Methylosarcina fibrata AML-C10: one gene and its partner. The protein of the gene in region 2 interacts with the protein of the main gene of each other region in a pairwise test. Links are inferred from orthologs where the notes say so. Each region holds a gene or a part of one and is shown on either strand. Other genes may lie near its edges.

What was found.
Region 1: the proteins of tsaE (region 2) and rlmB interact in binary tests that used the Escherichia coli proteins (3 or more experiments, as listed by UniProt). The link is inferred for Methylosarcina fibrata AML-C10 from one-to-one orthologs.

What each region holds. Positions count from the first base shown.
Region 1 is NZ_KB889965.1:34,954-38,226, reverse strand. Bases 92-3,046 are described here. They hold rlmB (23S rRNA (guanosine(2251)-2'-O)-methyltransferase RlmB), read right to left. Parts: upstream 1,967-3,046; coding sequence 1,217-1,966; downstream 92-1,216. Other genes in these bases: A3OW_RS23635 (hypothetical protein), read left to right, coding at 2,985-3,046; A3OW_RS27520 (hypothetical protein), read left to right, coding at 2,700-2,864; A3OW_RS0100185 (integration host factor subunit beta), read right to left, coding at 2,299-2,622; ccmA (cytochrome c biogenesis heme-transporting ATPase CcmA), read right to left, coding at 516-1,139; ccmB (heme exporter protein CcmB), read right to left, coding at 92-516. Outside these bases: more of ccmB, read right to left, coding at 1-91; more of A3OW_RS23635, read left to right, coding at 3,047-3,273. UniProt on the Escherichia coli protein: Specifically methylates the ribose of guanosine 2251 in 23S rRNA.
Region 2 is NZ_KB889965.1:4,203,033-4,206,349, reverse strand. The notes cover bases 155-3,153. They hold tsaE (tRNA (adenosine(37)-N6)-threonylcarbamoyltransferase complex ATPase subunit type 1 TsaE), read right to left. Parts: upstream 1,878-3,153; coding sequence 1,431-1,877; downstream 155-1,430. Other genes in these bases: A3OW_RS0119705 (bifunctional ADP-dependent NAD(P)H-hydrate dehydratase/NAD(P)H-hydrate epimerase), read right to left, coding at 1,877-3,153; A3OW_RS0119715 (N-acetylmuramoyl-L-alanine amidase), read right to left, coding at 155-1,372. Outside these bases: more of A3OW_RS0119715, read right to left, coding at 119-154; more of A3OW_RS0119705, read right to left, coding at 3,154-3,317. UniProt on the Escherichia coli protein: Required for the formation of a threonylcarbamoyl group on adenosine at position 37 (t(6)A37) in tRNAs that read codons beginning with adenine.

The DNA of each region.
Region 1 (3,273 bases), 4.2 Mb from region 2 along the record:
CAACGGCAGCACCAGCAACGACAAAATCATGCCGCCCCGTCTGAGTCCTACGGTCAATGCCACGCCGATCGCGCCGATCAGGCTCAATACCGGCGTGCCCAACAGCAGGGTCAGCAGCAAAATGGCCAAGGACTGCTGCGGCAGCCCCAAAAACATCGCCAACAGCGGCGCCACCAGCACCAGCGGCAAACCGGTCACCAGCCAGTGCGCAAACACCTTCGCCAACACCAGAACGGAAGCCGGATGCGGGCTCAGTAAAATCTGTTCCAACGAGCCGTCGTCAAAGTCGGAACGGAACAGACTGTCCAGCGACAGCATCGCCGCCAGCAAGGCCGAAACCCAGATGATGCCCGGTGCGATTGCTTCCAGTAAATTAGGCTGGGCGCCGATCCCCAACGGAAACAGCGTAATGACCAGAATAAAAAACAGCAGTGGATTGATCATTTCCGAACGTCTCCGGAAAGCCAATATCAGATCGCGCCGAATGACGGCCCAAAAAGCCCGGGTTAAAGACATCAGGATAAATGGATGCGTTGTACGGGTGCACTGTGCAGGTCGAGGTCATGATGCGAGGTCAAGACGATCATGCCGCCGTTCATGCAATGTTCGATCATAAGGGTTTCAATCAGGGCGATGCCCTCTTTATCGAGCGAGGTAAAAGGCTCATCGAGTATCCATAAATGATTGTCAGTTATCAACAAACGGGCCAGCGATAAACGCCGTTTCTGGCCGGCAGACAGGGACTGAACCAAAACATCCTCATAGCCGGACAACCGCACCTTGGCCAAAGCCTGCTCGATCGAATAAACTCCGGGCCGACTCAACGCCAGGGACACCATTAAATTTTCCTGCACGGTCAATTCCTTTTTGATGCCGTCCAGATGGCCGACGTAGGCCATGTCGGCATAATACTGAGCGTTTTTGATCGAATCTCCGCACCAGAGCACCTGTCCGGCATCGGCCTCGCGAAAACCGCAGAGTATTCGCAGCAAGGAAGTCTTGCCGCTGCCGTTCCTGCCTTCCAGCAACAGGACCTGTCCCGGCGTCAGCTCGAAATTCAATCCGTCAAACAACAGCCGATCGTCGCGGCTACAGCTCAGACCGACGGCCTGGAGCGACCTGGTATTATATTCACTCATCCGATGAAGCAAGACAAAAAGGTACTGTCGTTAGTTCAAGATCGATTCGATTTAATTGAGGGTATTCTGTTTTATCCTCACGCCGGGCTAACCGAACGCTGACGCAGAATCTCATACAATAAAACGCCCGTAGCCACCGACAGATTAAGGCTTTCCACCTGCCCCTGCATCGGCAGGGACAGCAGCAGATCGCAGTGTTCGCGGGTCAGCCGGCGCATGCCTTTGCCTTCGGCGCCGATCACCAGGACCAGAGGCACCGTTAAATCGGTCTGGTAAGGGCTTTGCGAACCGTCGCCCGCCGCGCCGGCCACCCATATCCCCCGCTCCTTTAGCCAGCGCAGGGTACGGGATAAATTGGTCACCTGATAAACCGGCACCGTTTCGGCCGCACCGGAGGCGACTTTACATACCGTGGGCGTGATGCCGACAGCGTTATCCCGGGTTATTATAACACCATGTACGCCCGTCGCGTCGGCCGATCTTAGACAGGCTCCGAGATTATGAGGGTCCTGAACGTTATCGAGCACGAGAAATAAGGGAGTTGCCGCAAGACTCTCGACCGCCGTTTTAAGTTCGCTCTCCGACAATTCGGCGGGCAGTTCGACTTCGGCGACCACGCCTTGATGATTGTTGCCCTCCGACAAACGGTCCAGTTTCTTTCTATCGGCCTTTTCGGGCTCGATGCCGAGCCCCGCCAATTCATCCAGCAGTTGTGCCAAACGTTTGTCTTGCCTTTGCCGGTCGATCCAGACCTTGTTGATTTTGTTCGGCGTATGGTGCAACGCGGCCTGGACCGAGTGCAGACCCCATAATTTACTTGATTTCATTCAGTGAATTCTCAATGGCTCTGGTTTCGCACCGAGCGGATCGGGCCGGGCCTGAGCCCGTCGGAAATATCGATTGCGGCACATTGTACCCGGCTTTACCGGCTGAGTACATGGAAGGCGCCTGTTACTTCATTGCTTTCCGCAGCCAGCGTCCGTCTTTCCGGCTGCGGCAAGCCTCGGCACCGCAAATTGGCTCGCGGAGGCTGATCTTCCGAAAGAGGAATGACACGGCCCACGCCGCTGTTCACCGGACGGAAAAGATTGCCGAATTTCCTGTACAAGCCGCGAGGAGTAAGGATCCGGCTGTTGCCGGCCGGATCGAGGATGCACAGCTACGTTCGAGTCGTATTCTTGATGACGATGGGGCAAGTCAGGCGGGACTCGTCGACCCTCTGCCTCAGCTCCTTTCCCGGTTTGAAATGGACGGAATAGGCCGGCGGCAAATTCAACATTTCGCCCGAAAACGGATTTCGTCCTTGACGGGGCGCCCGATACCGCAGCGAGAAAGCGCCGAACCCGCGTATTTCAATGCGCTGATTGGCCACCAGGGCCTCGCTGATGAGGTCCAGGATGCAGTCGACCGCCGAATCAACGTCGGCTTTATCCAGATGAATCTGTCGTTTGGCTAAAGTTTCAATAAGTTCTGCTTTTGTCATGGTCACTTTTCCCTCCCGAGCAAGGCATTTGCTCAGAAAAGTAAAAATACGGGTTATGCCCCATTTGGATGCGGCAAATGCCCCAGTTTTTATCAGAGATAGGCCGTTTAGATGAAAAGATCGCTGGTTTTCAGGTAATTGCTTTGCTTAATCAGCTAGTAAGAGCACTATTCATGCCAAAAAAAGCGGCAAAATGCCGCGCGGCAATTTGCCACGTTTTCAAGCTCTGCTTTGCCGGGTAATCTATTTTCGACTCCTGGATGCGCTCCTCCTAAAGGGCCCAGAGTTGTTATTAGTATCCTTCCTCAATGGCGGCCGGTGCCAAACCAGGCCGCTTCTTTTTTCTCTCTTCGGGGATGACCATGAAGCGAAACGACTGCTTGCCGACGACAGAATCGGTCGATTCTCAAGATTTGATTTACAGGATTGCCTACCACGAAGCGGGCCATGCCGCCGGCATTCATTTGCACAATAAACAAAAACAGTTGCCTTCGGTATTTTTCCAGATTGTCCTGAAAAATGCCGCTGCCGGAATGCCTTCCGCAGCCAAAGCCCGGTTCGGAAAGCCCATTCCCTTTATTGCCGAAATTGAAGGAGGACGGCTCACGGAAACGCTGCCGATCGACGTGCTCGAAAGCAGCGGCTACTTTT
Region 2 (3,317 bases):
TTTCGGGAATAAGTTCGTTTTTTCCTCAGATAACCGAAAGAAATTGAAATCTTGTTTGATATCCGGCGGCGCCGAGGACTGCGTGACATCTTGCGCAGCCCCGGCACTACTTGCCGGGTTACAATCCGGCCACTCGCGTATCGACTGGAGAGTATTGTTTGAAATAGTCGCGCACGCCCTTGAAAATAGCGAGAGCGATTCTTGACTGGTGCGCGCTGTTTTTCAGTTTATGCTCTTCCGAAGGGTTCGAGATAAAGCCGGTTTCAACCAGAATGGACGGGATGTCGGGCGATTTCAACACCAGAAAACCCGCTTTTTGGACACTGTCGAAATGCAGCTCGCCGATGTCCTGAAAATGCTTCAGTACGTGTTTGGCCACGTTAACGCTGGCCTCCTGAGTGGCCATTTGCGATAGATCAAGCAATACCGAAGCCAGGACTTCTTCCTTGTCGTCCAGGCTGACGCCCCCGACCAGATCGGAAGCATTCTCGCTGTCGGCCAGCCAACGGGCGGCTTCGCTGGAGGCGCCACTGCTCGATAGAGTAAATACCGAAGCCCCTTTGACATGGGTATTTTTAAACGCATCGGCGTGGATTGAAACGAACAAGTCGGCCCTGGCGGCACGGGCGATTTCCATTCTTTTTCTATGTGCAACGTAATAATCGCCCTTGCGAACCATCACCGCCCTCATTCCGCGCTGGCTGTTGATTAACGATTCCAGTTTGCGAGCAATGGAATAAACGACTTTCTTCTCTTCGGTCCCGTTGGAACCATGGGCACCCGGATCGTCGCCGCCGTGCCCCGCATCGATTGCAACGATAACGTCCTTGGCTTTTCCGGATACCGGCAGGATGTTGTTCGAAGTCTCGGTAACGTCTTTGTCCGCCTGTTTTTTCAAGCGGACCGGCTTAACCGCCGCGGCTCCGGCCTTAACCGGAACGGCTGTTTCCGTATCCCGGGAATCGGCGGCGCCGGGGCTCACCTCGGTCAAATCCACCACCAGGCGATGACCGTACATTTTGTTCGGTTTTAATGTAAAACTGTTCTGACTGACCTGTTTTTTCAAATTGACGACAATCTTGACGTCTTCGCCTTTCTGGGTTGCCCGCACCCCGGAAAACAAGGGATGCTCGGCCGGCGGTTGACCCAAGGCGTGATCCAGATGGGCATTCCGGATGTTGACGACCAGACGGGGAGGTTGATCCAACAACTCGACCCGGTGATCGGGCTGCGAAGACACATCGATCATCATCCGGGCCCGCTTGGGTGCCGTCCAGTAATGCACGGAACTCACATCGACCGACTGCGCCTGTCCCGCCAGAGAGAAAAACAGTGATCCAGACAGAATGAGAGCTTTGCAGGAAATACGCATAACCACCACAAAAATGAAATGATAATCCGATTTAAATTATAGCAGTATCTCCATGTTTTTACAGGCCGGTTATTATTTTTTTCAAGTCCTCGGAAACTTTCTCCAGAAGCAAAAGCCGCCCTTCTTTATCGAAAGACAAACGGATCGCCAAATCGGGCTCTGGGACGTAACCTTTGCCCATGTCCGGCCATTCGATAAAACAGGTGCAGTCCTCCGAAAAATAATCTCCGATGCCTATCCATTCCAGTTCTTCTGGATCGGTAAGGCGATATAAATCAAAATGAAACACCTTCCGATGAGCCAGCGTATATTCTTCCACCAGCGTGTAGGTAGGGCTCTTGACCGCCCCCGAAAAACCGGCCGCCCGCAAAAAACCTCTCACCAGCGTCGTCTTACCGGCGCCCAAATCGCCTTCGAGATAAATCACGCATTGCGCCGGCAATAAAGAGTAAAGCTTCGCCCCGACCTGTTCCGTTTCCTCCGCGTTGTGCAAAAAACGCTGCATCAATTGACCAATTGTCTGAGATAAGGCATCAAATCGGTAGCCAGCAGCCCCCGCTCTCCGCCTTTGGCGGCGGCCAGATCGGCCGCCATGCCGTGCAGATAAACGCCCTGCTCCGCGCCCTCCTGCAAGTATAACCCTTGCGCCAGCAGGCCGGCAATCACTCCCGACAGCACGTCGCCCATGCCGCCCGAGGCCATGCCGGGATTGCCGGTGCCCGAGACCGCAACTCGGTCCGAGGAGGCGACCAAGGTTCCGGCCCCTTTCAGTACGGTGATGCCGCCGTAGCGCGACTGCAACGCCCGGGCAGCCTCAAATCGATCGCGAAGAATTTCAGCCGTTGCGCTGGCTAACAATCGGGCGGCTTCGCCGGGATGCGGCGTTAAAATCCAGTTCGGTTTCCTTACACCGGCAGACGCCAGCAGGTTCAGCCCGTCCGCATCCACCACCAACGGTTTTTGCGATTCGAGGACGGACGCCCACAGCGCTTTGGCCCAGTCGCTCTGGCCCAAACCCGGCCCCACCGCGATCACGTCGGTCTTTTCCAGCAATCCCGTCAATTGCTCCGGCGCCGCCACGCCGTGACACATCAATTCGGGCCGGTTCAGGTTCATCAGTCCTGCGTGTTCGGTCCGGGTCGCCACGCTGACCAGACCGGCGCCGACCCGCAACGCGGCCTCCCCGGCCATGCGCGCGGCGCCGCTGAATCCTTGGTCGCCGCCGACGATCAACACGTGCCCCATCTGGCCTTTATGAGCGCACCGGTCACGGAGGGGCAAGGGTTTCGCCACGACGCGGGTGACGTTCGAAGATACCCGCCGGAACACCGCTTCCGGAACCGACAGAGAAAAATAGACGATCTCGCCGGCGTACTCGGGCGCAGAGCCGGTGAACAATCCCTGCTTGAGGCCGATGAAACTGACCGTATACGTCGCCTTGACCGCACAATCCATGACGTTGCCGGTGTCGGCATGCAGCCCGGAAGGGATATCGACGGCAATCACGGGGACATCGAGCCCGTTGATCTCCCGAATCGCTTCGGCGTATCCTCCCGTTACCGGGCGATCCAGACCGGTTCCCAGCAAGGCATCCACAATCACATCGGCTTCCAAGGGCAATCCGGGCCGATACGCCGACACGGTTCCCGAAACCTTGCAAAAGTCACGGTAAGCCGTCAGTGCGTCGCCTTTGAGAGTTTCAGGATCGGACAGCGCCAGAACCCGCACTTTCATTCCCGACTCCAGCGCCTTTCTGGCGACGACGTACCCGTCTCCCGCGTTATTGCCGCTGCCGCAAAAAACGGCCAGCGACTGCGCATTCGGCCATTGTTGACGAAGAACCTGAAAAACCGCCTCGCCGGCCCGGCTCATCAGTTCGTAACCGGCAATATGGAAATCCTCGATCGCAATCCGGTCCAGTTCGCGGACTTGCGCGGCGCGGTAC